Regions from separate parts of the Sodalis sp. RH20 genome, predicted to be linked through region 2. Evidence: predicted binding sites of a transcription regulator. Region 2 holds the regulator's gene; each other region holds the start of a gene.
The links. The regulator Fur, encoded in region 2, represses iron uptake genes when iron is present. The targets are predictions, from matches to a motif close to ATAATAATGAGAACNACTATCAA.

Region 1 (3,627 bases), 400 kb from region 2:
GGCCACATCTTTTTGCGTCAGGTCGTAAATCGCCAGGGTATACAGCGACGAAGTACCGGGGGGCTGGTATTTTATCCCGGCTTCGTACTGCTCGCTGGTGGTCGGTTTCAACAGGTTGCCGTCGGCGCCGGACAAGGCCTGCGGCGTGACGGCCTGGCTAAAGCTGACATAAGGCGAAATGCCGCTGTCAAAGGCATACAGCAGCGACCCGCGGCCGCTGATATGATCGTCCTGGCGCCGGTAGGTGGTGTCGGTATTGAACGTGGTATTTTTGGCCACGATGCGATCGTAGCGCCCGGACAGATCCAGGTGCCATTTATCCAGCGTCATCTCATCTTGCAGATAGACCCCGCTTTGTGAGTAGCGGCGTTTGGCATCGACGCGCGTGACGCCCGGCACGGTCAGGCCGTAGTCGGTGAACAGCCCCGGGCCGCCGCTGACGCCGGTGAGCGCATTGAGCGGGGTGGCGTAGGCGCTGTCGTCCCACAGGTCGTTGGTATATTCATGGTATTCACCGCCCAGCACCACTTTATGCTGTAGGTCGCCGGTGCTGAAATCGGCCACCAGCTGGTTATCCATGGCGTAAGCGGCAAGCGAGGACGATTCGCCGGAATAATAGCGGTTAAGCAATGTACGATCGCTGTTCCAGCCAATCTGGTAAACCTGCTGCTGGTCGACGTTGGCATGGGTATAACTGCCGTTGGAGCGGATTGACCAGACGTCGTCGATGCTATGGTCGAATTCATAGCCGTAGATTTGCTGGCGGCGCTTAAAGGTATTCAGGCTGCTTTCGCCGTCAAAAAACCCGCGGTCCAGCTTGGCGCCGCTGCTGGCGTACAGGCTGCCGTCCGCCGGCACCGCGCTGTGATAACCGCCCGACGGATCTTTTTGCAGATAGGCTTTTAACAGCAGCGACGTGTTGCCGTCCGGCTGCCATAACAGCGACGGCGCGATGGCATAGCGTTCCTCGCGCTGGTGATCGTACTGGGTATCGCTATGGCGCGTGATGCCCGTCAGGCGGAACGCCCATTGATCGCTGACGGCGCCGGTATAGTCGAACGCCGCGCCGGTGGTGGCGTTATTGCCGGCCATCAGCTTGATATGCCCTTCGCTGGCAAAACGGGGGCGTCTGGACGTCATCATCACCAGGCCGCCGGGAATGGTCTGGCCGTAAAGCGCCGACGACGGACCGCGAATCACATCGACGCGCTCCAGGAACCAGGGATCGATTTGCAGGTTGTTATAGCTGCCGCCGTCGCTCATCAACCGCAGGCCGTCCAGGAAGGTATTATTGGTATCGCCGCCGTGGAATCCGCGCAGGGAAACGGTCTCGTAGCGGGTCGCGCCGCCGGCGAAGTTGGTAAATACCCCCGGCGTATAATTCAACGCGCTGTTCACCGTCAGGGCGGCCTGATCGTCCATTTGCCGGCGCGTCACCACCGACACCGACTGGCCGGTGGTAATCAGCGGCTGATCGGTTTTGGTCGCCCCGCGGCTGGTGTTGGCGGTGTAGCCCCGGGTCGGCGCATCGGCGCTGTCGGCCGTCTGGGCCGCGGTAACCACCAGGGTATCCTCGGCATAGGTGAATAACGGCGCCGCGAAAGCGAGTGAACACAGCAGAGTGGAACGTGTTAAGCGCAAGACCCTTCTCATTATATCTTTCCATTGACAGGTGAATGAAATTGAAACTAAATGATAATTATTATCTTTCTTATTTATTGATTCAAGAAATAATTTAACACATTTAAGGAATTGGCCGGAACGGCAAGGCTTACGCGGGGCGGGATGGCGGCTGCGAGACGTTGCTACGCCTCGATACGGCAATGGAAAGGGTTAGTCTAAGATGGCCTGGCGGCGGTAGGCTTAACCCCGTTTTTGCCAGTCGGCAGCGTCTTTTTCTTCTTTTTCTTCTTTTTCTTCTTCTCCTTCATTCGACGCCAGACGCATATTGGCCGATGCCGCGTGCGAGACATACAGCGCCAGCAGCGCGGCGGCAAACTCATCGTCCAGCGTGTAGAAATAGCATTCGGGTACGTTCAGGATGCGGGCAAACGCACAGCAGGTTTCAAAATTGGGACGATATATCCCATTTTCATACTGACTAATTCTGGAACGGGCGGTGGACTCATCGATGCCAGCCATGACCGCCAGCTTTTCCTGTGTCAGCTGGGCCCTGTGCCGGGCTTCTTTCAGGCGTTTTGGAATCATCTTCAAATATGAGTAAAGTTAGCTTGATAATCTGTTTAGCATCACTTAACATCAGAGTTGTTTAGAATAACTAAACACTTTATAAGAATAGAACACACATCAGGGTTAGGGCCGGTAATTACCGGCCTGATTTTGTGCTATGTGTAACGCCATCATTCCACTCAGTAAATTTCCCCTGCCCCGCAAAAATCCCGTGCTTTTAATAATTTCCGAGTTTTTTGATCTTTTCTGATTGCTATGACCGTCACGCAATGTCAATCAGAGGTTTACACCCGGTGGCACAGATTGCCGTGGTAGTAATAATTTATTAATGCCAAAAATTGTGAGCTTAATCACATTGAAACGCTTGCCGCCATCCCGCGCACAATGTTCCGCGGACAATTGCTTGAGATAATTTCAAAACGATGTTTTATTAAAAATAAATAAAAACTATTTTTTTTGAAATACATGAGATCAGTCACAACGGTAACCTCATGAAATTGGTTAGCATTGCCCCTCTTTAACGATGTCACTGGTAAGGAATAACCATGTATAAAATTGCAGGCGCGGCCCTTCTTTCATTGCTGTTGAGCAGCAGCTGTTTCGCCCAAAGCGCCGATGCCACGGCGGTAACCAAGGCGGTGGAAACCATGCGCCAGGCCATGGTCAGCGCCAAGAAAGCCGATCTGGAGAAAGTGGGCGCGCCGACGCTGAGCTATGGCCACTCCAGCGGTAAAATCCAGAACAACGCCGAATTTGTCGATGCCATCGTCACCGGTCAATCCAAATTCCTGACGCTGGATCTCAAAGACCAAACCGTGCAGGTCGACGGCGACGTGGCCATCGTCAGGCATATCCTGCAGGCGAAAACCGCGGACGGCGGCAAGCCGGGCGAAGTGAAAATCGGCGTCATGCAGGTATGGCAGAAAAATGCGGCGGGCGCCTGGAAGCTCCTGGCGCGCCAGGCCTATTCATTGCCTAAATAAACCCCTGCCAGCGCGGCTCTCGGATATGAGGGCCGCTGCGTCGTTTTCCCCGCGCCCACCGGGCTTTCCGCTGTAAAAAAAATGTAACTTTTTGTCAACGCAAAAAGAATTCATCTCCTGCTTTTTAGCCGAGCGGTGAAGTTTTACTGTTTTAAATCAATTGATTAAAAAAATAATTTCTTGTATTTCGCCGTTCAATTCTTTTTACCCGCACCACCCGCCGGCGCGGCTTGTCACAAAACGGTAATGAAATCTCGCGCCGTAGCGGATTAATTGCTATACAGATAACTATCACCCATCCCTTACCGGAAGACCGCCTTGAAACGCTGCTGCTATAGCCGGAGGTATTTCCCTTACTGCCCGATGGAGGGAGAACAATGTCAGCGGAAACCCTGTCGATAGTATTATTTATAGCGGCGGTTATTATTTATTCAACGAAAGCCAAAAAAAATAA
Region 2 (3,627 bases):
TGTCGTTTGCTACCGGGCTGGGGTAACATGGCCCGCTGTGTTTTATGGCAGCCCCGGCGTACATAAAACATAACGTTACGGGCGATGCGCGTCCGACGGCGTAGCCAGCCACGCCGCCGGCCGGGGTTTGCCCGCCTGCTTCTTGATGCACAATCCCTTCATGACCTATGGCAAAAGAACAAACGGACCGCACCACCCTGGATTTATTTATCGATGAGCGGCGCCCGGGAAGACCGAAGACGAACCCCCTGTCCCGCGATGAGCAGTTGCGCATCAACAAGCGTAACCAGCTGCGCCGGGATAAAAAGCGCGGCCTGCGCCGGGTGGAGCTGAAAATCAACGCCGAGGCGGTGGATGCGTTAAATGAGCTGGCCTACCGGCAAAACCTGTCGCGCAGCGAGCTGATCGAATTGATTTTACTGGCCGAGCTTGAACGGCAACAAGGCGCGGATCCGCATCCGGAGTAAACTTGCCGGCCCGGTAAAGCGCCATCCCGTCCAGGGCCCAAGGCCGCGAACGGGGCAAATTTGCGACAAAACCCGGCCGGCGAGTTTCTCCCCGCATTAGGGTCTGCTATGATTGCCGCAGAGCATCGCTGATTCTGTTACGGAACATATCCATAATATTTAAGAGGTTTTCAAATTCATGGCAACTGTAGGCATTTTTTTTGGCAGTGACACCGGCAATACCGAAAATATTGCCAAAATGATTCAGAAGCAACTGGGTGCGGATGTTGCCGAAGTTCATGACATTGCCAAAAGCAGTAAAGAAGACCTGGCGCGGTTCGACACCCTGCTGCTCGGCATCCCGACCTGGTATTACGGCGAAGCGCAATGTGACTGGGATGATTTTTTCCCCACCCTGGAAGAAATAGATTTCTCCGGCAAAAAAGTGGCGCTGTTCGGCTGTGGCGATCAGGAGGATTACGCCGAATATTTCTGTGACGCCATGGGCACCATTCGCGACATTATCGAGCCCAACGGCGCGACCATCGTCGGTCACTGGCCCACCGCCGGCTACCATTTCGAAGCGTCGAAAGGACTGGCGGACGACAATCACTTCATCGGCCTGGCCATTGACGAAGACCGCCAGCCCGAGCTGACCAATGAACGCGTGGACGGCTGGGTGAAGCAAATCAGCGCTGAATTGCAGCTCAGCTAAAGTCAAGCCGTGCGGGAGGGTGCCGCCGCCGCGGCGCCCGGCAAGGGAATCGGTTGCCGTCATGGCGTCGGGACGGCGCCGCCAACCTCACTGATAACTAAATCCTTTCAAATTAATAGATACAAGTTTTTAACTTTTATCCACAACGCGGTACAATAGCGCAGCGGTTCCACCCTTTTTAGCAAAATGTTGCAGAATTCGCCCCCTGAAACGGGCTATAGTTGTTAACAAGGCGCGGTTTTCATTTTGGACAGGCAGTCTTATAATGAGACGGCGTCACATTTTTCGGGCCGACCGATGTTATAGGCTAAGTTAGCCTACAATCAGATTATCAAAGTAACAGGACTAAACCCGCATGACTGACAATAATATTGCATTGAAGAAGGCCGGCCTGAAAGTCACCCTTCCCAGACTGAAGATTCTGGAAGTGTTGCAAGATCCGGAATGCCATCACGTCAGTGCGGAAGATCTGTACAAAAAACTGATCGATATGGGTGAGGAAATCGGCCTGGCCACGGTATATCGCGTGCTAAACCAATTTGACGACGCCGGTATCGTAACCCGCCACAATTTTGAAGGCGGCAAATCCGTTTTTGAACTGACGCAACAGTATCATCATGACCACCTGATCTGTCTGGACTGCGGCAAGGTTATCGAATTTCGCGACGAGTTCATCGAAGCGCGCCAGCGTGATATTGCCAAAAGGCACAATATCAAGCTGACCAACCATAGCTTATATCTGTATGGGCATTGTGAAATCGGCAACTGCCGCGAAGACGAAACGCTGCACGATCACGCCGATATGCTCAACGGCGTAAAAGAATAACCGCGGCGCGGTCCGTTTCTCCAAAGCGGCTGTTATCGCGCCGCTTTCTCACCCTGCAACGATTTTTTTTCAATGAGGCTAAACGCCGCCCGTCCCCTTCCCTGGTAACGTTTCCTTCCCGAAGCGCGTCGACAAGCGTCGTATCCGCCAATCACCGCCGTGCTCACCGCCGGCAAACTCCAGAAAACTTCACAGAAAATAAAAATAAATAAAGAATAAATAGAGGCCCTGGGACGCTATTTTGGGCTAATTTGCGTAATCCATTGAAACGACAGCGTTTTTATTGCGATTTTTTCACCGGGTAAATTATTCTGTGAATCTGATGATAAAGCTATTTTTCGCTGTCAGCAGTAAGCGACAACAAAAGATACATTTTAATTATATGATTTTATTGAATTAATATAGCCAAAAATACCTTCCTGAAATTAACCCGGATCGATGACTCGATTTTTACACAAAAAGTTAATTTATAAATTAATAAAAAACGTGAAGTTCGCAGCAGATTTTAAACTTTCGCCATGGTGATATAGTGACAGGCAATGTTAATCACCAGAGATAGTCCAGATGAATGATGCGGAACTGCAAAACGATATGCCGCGCGGCATAGGCATTGCTCCTTATATTCGTATTAAACAAGAAGGCATGACTGAAAACGAAAGCCGGATAGTGGAGTGGTTTTTATCTCCCGGCAACCTCACCGACGTCTCGGGGATCAAAGAGGTGGCCCTGAGTCTGGGCCTGTCGGAAGCCATGATTGTCAAGGTGTCGAAAATTCTCGGTTTCAGCGGCTTTCGCCAGCTGCGCAGCGCCATCGTCGAGTATTTCGATCATGCCGACCATGATATCACCGCCGAACTCTCGCCCACCGACAGCCCGGAGGATGTGGTCAACAAAGTGTTTAACCTGACCGTACGCACCATTGTCGAAGGCCAGGCGATAGTCGACGCCAACGTCATCCAGCAGGCGGCCCAATGCTTTTTTGCCGGCCATCAGCGCGAGCTGTACGGCGTCGGCGGCTCTAATTCCATTTGCGCGGACGTGCAGCATAAATTCCTGAAAATCGGCTTGCGTTGCAATGCCTACCTGGACGCGCATTTGATGATGATGTCGGCCTCCCTGTTGCAACCGGGCGATGTGGCGTTGGTGGTATCCCATTCGGGCCGCACCAGCGATCTGAAACGGGTGGTGTCGATTGCCAAGGATAATGGGGCCAAGATCATTTGTATTACCCATAGCAGCAATTCCCCCATAGCCCAGCTGGCTGATTTTAATATTTGTTCACCGGCGCCGGAAACGCCGTTATTAGGCAGAAACGCTTCGGCCCGTATTTTGCAGCTTACGCTGCTGGATGCGTTTTATGTCTCGGTAGCGCGGCAGGATATCGAGCTGGCGAATAAAAACCTGGAAAAAACGAGTTCCATTACCAAGTACCTGAAGCGTGATTATAAATAATTCTCTTTTGGAGATAGAATAATGAATAAATTTCTTAAATTGGCCGGTGGCGCCGCCTGTGGACTGATGTTGTCCACCGTGGTCCACGCGGCAGCCGATTACGCCGTTGTTCTTAAAACATTATCCAACCCTTTCTGGGTAGAGATGAAACAAGGCATTGAGAAAAAGGCCCAGGATCTCGGCGTGAC
Region 3 (3,627 bases), 670 kb from region 2:
ACCAGGTTAGTGCAACATGAGCTGGGCATGAGCTTTGGCAGATGGAAGCAGCAACTTCATATAGTTATAGCACTTCAGCGAATTTCCGAGGGGGATAGTATTACCGCTATTGCACTTGACCTGGGTTATGAAAATGCAAGCAGTTTTGTTACCATGTTCAAAAAAATATTAGGTAAACCACCGCTGAGTTATTTTAATGATTTAAAAAATTCATCTTCAAAACTTATCGATTTGCATGAAATTAAAAAATAGAAAGGGGGTGCCGTCCTCCCCCGTTTTTATTACCTAAAAAGAATAATTCACAGCAAGCCAGTATCGTCTGCCATCTTCAACATAACCATAATCATCATAACGAATTTTTTTGTCGAGAATATTTGAAACACCAGCCTTAATATCTACATTTTTGGCGACTGCATAATCCGCTCCGATATCTAACATGGCAAATGAAGGTGCCTGGATAGGTAATATAGTCGCTTGTGCACCACCTACATTATCACTATCCTTTCCGCGAATATTTATTGCCAGCCAGGTTTTCAACCTCTCACTATATTGATAATTAACAGTACTATTGAATTGATGTTTAGGCAGTTTATTAAGTGGCTTCCCTTTATTTTCACCAGACTGCTGTTTTGAATAGGTATATGTATAGTTATTCGCAATGCTTACTTTTTCAGTAACAGGAAAAGCAAGTGAGGCTTCAACACCCCGAGTTACTGCTTTACCAATATTTGTATAGATAAGTGGGTAAGCACCATAAACATTAGGTACTGACAGACATTGGTTTTCTGGGCAAGATACTGTATCTATCTTGTCCTTGAACTGGTTATTAAATAATGTAATACCTCCTGTTAATCCTTCATCGTTGTCATAAAGGAGTCCCATTTCTTGGGTTATTGACTTTTCTGGTTTCAGATCAGGGTTTCCGTAAACGTTGCCAACATAAGATACGGTACCAAACGATGTTGAAGTTTCTGTAATAGCCGGTGCTTTGAAACCACTACTGACGCCCCCTTTAATCGTCCAGTTTGTGGCAACATTCCAGACACCATAAATTCTCGGGCTCCAGTGACTCCCAAACTGATCATCATCATCAAAACGTACACCTGAAGTTAAAGTGAAATCTTCAGTAGCCAGCCATGCGTCTTCCAGGAACAAGGACTTTTCGGTACGTTTTAGATCTGTCTCACTGGATAGCTGATTTGATGTTCCATCATGTAACTTTTTAATACTAAGTTCTCCACCAAAGGTCAGGATATGGCTGCCTATATTTGAAGAAAGTGAGGATCGCATGTTTAAATTCTTTAGCCAAACATCCTCAGAACCTATCGTATAATCTTCGCTTTGGATATACGATTCTGTTTTTCCAATGGGCAAATAGCCAATATGATTTACAGAAAAACGATTAACCTCAGTCTTTTTCCTGTAATCTGTCGGCACGCCAGTGACATAATTATATGCTGGGCTAATAGACTTCCCTACGGTCTGAGTTATATCCTGTTGTGTATGATTAGCTGTAAAAGTAATTTCTTGTTTATCCGAAGGGATTAGTGTTATCTTGCCTGTTATGTTATCTCTTTTGCTACCTCGATAACCGTTATAGATATCGTCTTCGTCTCGCTTAGAATAATTTCCATAAGCCTGCATTGAAAGGATATTGTCAATCAATGGACCGGTTAAAAAGAAATTATTCTGAAATATATTACCCGAATCACTATGCTCCTGCATTGTAAAATCGGCGCCAATACTTCCTTGCCATTTATTTGAATTTTTACGTGTTATTATATTAATTACACCACCCATTGCATCTGATCCATATAAAGCGGACATCGGCCCTCGTATAACCTCAATATGATCTATTGCAGAAGCAGGAGGCATCCAGGCATTCATCTGACCATAGCCATCAAATAAACGGCTCGTATCCCTGGAGTCAATTCTCATACCATCGACCATATATAAGGTATAATCGGATCCCATGCCACGAATATTTATCTCCTTGTGATCCCCTCCAATCGTGGTAGTGATACCCGGAACCCCTTGGAGCAAATCTGCGATATCACGATAAGGTTTTTTTTGGATTTCTTCACTTGATATCGAAGTGACAGACGCAGGTGCCTGGCTTGTAGATTTATCCATTCCATTGGCGCTTGCGCTTACAACCATCGTTTCGTCTTTATTATTGTTATTAAGTTTATTTTCACTACCTTCATCAATCGGTGTTGCATGTGCCTGGGAAAAACAAGTAAGAAAATAAAAAACACTTAATTTCAATCGAAATGGGGCTGTTACTCGCGCTTTATTGAGATACATTTTACACGCCTTTATATGATAATGATACTCATTATTATTCAAGAGAAGGTAATATAATTAAATAAATTACAAAGCACATTGCTAAATTCGGTCATTTTATTCTTCTTTTCGGCCATTCTTCGGCTTCACAAAACAAAAGCAGCCATCATTCACGTGATACGTTTTTTGTTTTAAACTAAGCATGTCCAGCCAAAATGATAGCTTCAGGAAGAAATTTGACTGGATGAGGCACTGGTAAGGTTTGTGAAAGTCGTATAATCGATTTTTCCATTCATAGACAAGGCAACAGCATGAAATTATATAGCCATAATTTTAAAGATGGCGGTGCCATCCCCGGCAAGAATAGTTTTGCCGTTTACGATCCTGAAAATAATATCCGTTTATCTGATAACCTTAACCCACACCTCCGCTGGGAAGATGTTCCCGCGGGTACGCAGTCGCTGGTGCTCCTTTGCCACGATCCCGATGTTCCTACCAGTGCTGAAAATGTAAATCAGCCAGGTAAGAGGGTCCCGGCATCGTTGCCCCGCGCCGATTTTTTTCACTGGTTACTGTTAAATATCCCGGCGGGTCAGAGCGAAATCGTTGAGGGGTCACAATCCCATGGCATTTCCGCTGGAGGCAAACAGGGTCCCTCTGCGCCAGATGGACTGACCCATGGCATAAATGATTATACCGGGTGGTTTGCCAATGATGAGTCGATGGCGGGCACCTACTATGGCTATGATGGTCCTTGTCCGCCGTGGAATGATGAAATAATCCATCATTATGTATTCACATTATATGCGCTCCCGACCCCGACATTGAACGTAGCAGGAGAGCTTACTGGTGCTAACATCCGTCGCACGCTGGAAAACAGCGACGTTTTGGCCAAAGCTACGCTGACTGGAGTCTACAGTCTTAACCCGGACGTGAAAGTGTAACGCTCAGCGTCTAAGCAGCAGGTAAACCATGACCAGAGAAAATAGGTTATTCGCATCAGATGAGAAATACGCCTTGAGCAGTGAACAATTTTCCTGGTCTGGTTTTTATGGCAGCAACACCAGCCGTAATAATCTGGTTTCGGTGGCTTATCCGCAACTCAGGGTGGAGCAGAGTACCCCCTCTTTTTTCTTCTTTGAACCGACGGTGCTGATCGTATTAGCGGGAAGAATTGAGTTCCTGGCTTCGGGGGAAAACCATACATTAGCTGATAAGGCCGCCGTAGGTTTTATAGATCAGGGCGTGATTGCCGATTATACCAAATATCCCCCGAGTAATGACTCTCCGTTCCGGTCAATATTTCTCACTTTCAGTGCAGATGTGTTGGAATATTTTTAT
Region 4 (3,627 bases), 2.4 Mb from region 2:
TGGATGAAGTGATCGAGATAATACTCCAGTTGCGCCTGGCTCAGACGCGCTTTCAGCACAAAAGAGAACAGTCCGCTCGCGCCGGTAAAATCACGGACAAAAAACGCATGGCCTTTACAGCTGGGCAACGCCGGATGGTTGACCACCGCCACTTCCGGCCGGCCGGCCAGCCAGGAGGCTACCCGCATGCCGTTCTCGGCGTGTTGCTTAAGACGCACGCCCAGGGTGCGCAGGCCGCGCGCGGCCATATACGCGCTATCGGCATCCACCATCTGGCCCATCAAATACGATTGTTCGCGCAACTGATCCCAGCAGCGGTCGTTGGCGACCGCCGTGCCGAGCATGGCGTCGGAGTGACCGATAATATATTTGGTGCCGGCCTGGATGGAAATATCCACGCCCAGTTCCAGGGCCGGCAACAAAATGCCCGCCGCCCAGGTATTATCCAGCATAATCACGATATCGGGGTTGATCGCGCGAACGGCTTTCACGATCGCCGGGATATCCTGTACTTCCATGGTGATGGACCCCGGCGATTCCAGGAATACCACCCGCGTGTTTTCCTGGATTAAGGCGGCGATCCCGGCGCCTATCAGCGGATCGAACCAGGTGGTGGCGACATTCAGCTTGCCCAGGATATGGCGGCAAAAATCCGTGGTCGGCTCATAGACTGAGCCGGTAACCAGGATATGGTCGCCCGCCGAGACGAACGAGAGAATGGCATTGGTCACTGCCGCCGCGCCGCAGGGGTATAGGGCGCATCCCGCCCCGCCTTCCAGTTCCACCATGGCCTGCTGCAGGGAAAAATGGGTCAGCGTTCCGCGCCGGCCATAGAACAGCTCGCCCTGGGCACGTCCGGCGGTGGCTTTTTTTTTCGCCTGGACCGAGTCAAAGACCAACGACGAGGCCCGCTGGATAACCGCATTGACCGACCCTTGGGTATATTTTTTATCCCTGCCGGCGGTAATCAACGCCGTCTCGATTTTCTTAGCCTTCATTATCCACGCTACGCCTTTAACTGATTGTCTGTACTGAAGGGTCCACCGGCGCAATGACGCCGGTGTTCGCTGTGCTACGTTAACATGAATACGCCGCGGCGGCAGGCGTTTTGGCCGGGCTGAAACGATTTATAATAATATTAATTTTGATTTAAAAAGAGGGATCCGGCATAAGCGCCGCCGCCGCCGTAACCCGCGCGTGCGGGAACTGAACGGTTCTTTAACCGAAGTGTTAATAACGTTATTTTCCATGGCGAGGTGTTATTAGGTTGATGAGCGCAGGATAAATTTTATCGCGGGTTGTCGGTGGCGCAAGAATGGTTGATACAAATAATAATGAGAACCACTATCAATTCCCGTTCTGTTTGCTATCATTCTGGCTGGATTATTTTTTAGCAAAGTTTTAGGTGGAGGCGCAGCGTGAAAATGGCTGTTTTACAACGGGTCCAGGTCCTGTCCCAAAGGGCGCAGCGACGTGCTTATTCATTATCCGCAGTGTTGCGTGGCATGTCCGTCGCGATGCTTATGGTATTTGGCCTGACAGGGCCGGCCGCCGCCGCCGCGCCGGATACCGCCCCCGCGCCGATGGGAACCGCCGCCGTCGCCGCGCCGCAAGACGAGGGCGTGCCGCAAATGCTGCCGCAGGCGATACCTGTCGACGCCTCCGGCCAGCGGTTGCTGCCGCAGATGGATCTGTCGGTATGGGGTATGTATCAGCATGCCGATGTGGTGGTCAAGACCGTGATGATTGGGCTGCTGATTGCCTCCATCATCACCTGGGCGTTGTTTTTTGGTAAAAGCGCCGAACTGTCGTCGGCGAAACGCCGGCTGCGCCGCGAGATGGCGTCGCTTGCGGAGGTGAAGAGCCTGGACGAGGCTTTTTCGGCCGCGGCGGCATTTAAAGAAGCCAGCGTCGCCGGCCGGCTGCTGGCCATGACGCAAAATGAGCTGGATCTCTCCGCCGAGTCTAACGACAGCAACGGCATTAAAGAGCGTGTCGCCTTCCGGCTGGAACGCAGCGTCGCGGCCACCAGCCGCGCGATGGGTAAAGGCAATGGTTTTCTGGCCACCATCGGCGCCATTTCGCCGTTTATCGGTTTATTCGGGACCGTTTGGGGCATCATGAACAGTTTTATCGGCATCGCCCATACCCAGACCACTAACCTGGCGGTAGTGGCGCCGGGCATTGCCGAGGCGCTGCTGGCCACGGCCATCGGTCTGTTCGCCGCTATCCCCGCCGTGGTTATCTATAATATTTTTGCGCGCACTATCGCCGGCTATAAAGCCATGGTGGGAGATTGCGCCGCGCAGGTTCTCCTGTTATTGGGCCGTGATTTGGATCTGGCCGCCAGCGCCGGGCGTCAAAGCGCGCATGCCGTGGCAAAGTTTCGGATAGGTTAAGCGATGGCAATGCACTTGAATGAAGACATTGACGGCGACGGGGAGATGCACGATATCAACGTGACGCCGTTTATCGATGTGATGTTGGTGTTGTTGATTATTTTTATGGTGGCCGCCCCGCTGGCAACGGTGGATATCCGGGTGGATTTGCCCAACTCCACCGCGGCCCCGCAGCCGCGTCCGGAAAAGCCGGTTTACCTGTCGGTAAAAGGGGATAAGCAGTTGTTCCTCGGTGATCAACCCGTCACACCGGCTAACCTGGCGACGTCGCTGGATACGCTGACCCAGGGCAATAAAGACACCACGATTTTTTTCCAGGCTGATAAAAGCGTTGATTACGAGACCTTGATGTCGGTAATGGATAACCTGCGCCAGGGAGGGTACTTCAAGGTGGGGTTGGTTGGGGCGGAATCCGGCGGCAAGCGCTAGGCTGCTGTGAATTCGGCGGCTTTGAGCCGGTGCTGGCGGGCCTGGCCCGCCATGGAACGGTTAGCTTAAGTGATTGCCGCCGGTGACGCCGTGGACTTCGGCCGTGACGTAGCTGGATTCCTGCGAAGCCAGATAGACATAGATGGGCGCCAGTTCGGCGGGTTGACCGGCACGGCCAAGCGGGGTCTGCGTGCCGAATGAAGGCAGCTTTTCGGTGGGCTGTCCGCCGGACACCTGCAATACGGTCCAAATGGGGCCGGGCGCCACGCAGTTAACCCTGATGCCTTTGGCGGCGACCTGTTTAGCCAGTCCGCGGGTAAAGTTCAGGATGGCGGCTTTGGTGGCCGCGTAATCCAGTAACGACGGACTGGGCTGGTAGGCCTGGATGGACGAGGTGGTAATGATGGACGCGCCGGCGGGCAGGTACGGCAACGCCGCCTTGGTCATCCAGAACAGTGAAAAGACATTGGTTTCAAACGTTTTGCGGAACTGTTCGGTCGTCAGATCGGCAATATCCTCCACCGCCGTTTGTTTCCCGGCCACCAGCGCCAGGATATCCAGCCCGCCCAGTTGGTTGTACGCATCTTCCACCACTTTGACATTTACCGACTCGTCGCTTAAATCACCGGGCAGCATAAATACTTTGCGTCCCGCTTCCTTAATCAGTTCCGCTACCTGTTCGGCGTCTTTATGTTCATCGGGATGATATGCCAGGGCGATATCCGCCCCTTCCCGGGCATAGGCGATGGCCACGGCGCGTCCGATGCCGGAATCAGCGCCGGTAACCAAGGCCTTGCGT

Region 1: a site for Fur is predicted at 1,693-1,715, ahead of ACL2XM_RS12975 (TonB-dependent siderophore receptor). Genes of this name have one in related genera too.
Region 3: a site for Fur is predicted at 2,323-2,345, ahead of ACL2XM_RS11800 (TonB-dependent receptor domain-containing protein). Genes of this name have one in related genera too.
Region 4: a site for Fur is predicted at 1,329-1,351, ahead of exbB (tol-pal system-associated acyl-CoA thioesterase). Genes of this name have one in related genera too.

What each region holds. Positions count from the first base shown of each region.
Region 1 is NZ_CP178733.1:2,821,849-2,825,475, forward strand. It holds gene ACL2XM_RS12975 (TonB-dependent siderophore receptor) at 1-1,653, opposite strand, end outside; partial or broken gene ACL2XM_RS12980 (helix-turn-helix transcriptional regulator) at 1,963-2,208, opposite strand; gene ACL2XM_RS12985 (nuclear transport factor 2 family protein) at 2,736-3,173, shown strand; gene opgB (phosphatidylglycerol--membrane-oligosaccharide glycerophosphotransferase) at 3,551-3,627, shown strand, end outside.
Region 2 is NZ_CP178733.1:3,219,450-3,223,076, forward strand. It holds gene ybfE (LexA regulated protein) at 168-467, shown strand; gene fldA (flavodoxin FldA) at 646-1,161, shown strand; gene fur (ferric iron uptake transcriptional regulator) at 1,517-1,987, shown strand; gene alsR (transcriptional repressor AlsR) at 2,552-3,439, shown strand; gene alsB (D-allose transporter substrate-binding protein) at 3,461-3,627, shown strand, end outside.
Region 3 is NZ_CP178733.1:2,545,834-2,549,460, forward strand. It holds gene ACL2XM_RS11795 (AraC family transcriptional regulator) at 1-252, shown strand, start outside; gene ACL2XM_RS11800 (TonB-dependent receptor domain-containing protein) at 286-2,307, opposite strand; gene ACL2XM_RS11805 (YbhB/YbcL family Raf kinase inhibitor-like protein) at 2,598-3,230, shown strand; gene ACL2XM_RS11810 (helix-turn-helix transcriptional regulator) at 3,259-3,627, shown strand, end outside.
Region 4 is NZ_CP178733.1:5,624,614-5,628,240, forward strand. It holds gene metC (cystathionine beta-lyase) at 1-998, opposite strand, end outside; gene exbB (tol-pal system-associated acyl-CoA thioesterase) at 1,425-2,399, shown strand; gene exbD (TonB system transport protein ExbD) at 2,403-2,828, shown strand; gene ACL2XM_RS25725 (SDR family oxidoreductase) at 2,889-3,627, opposite strand, start outside.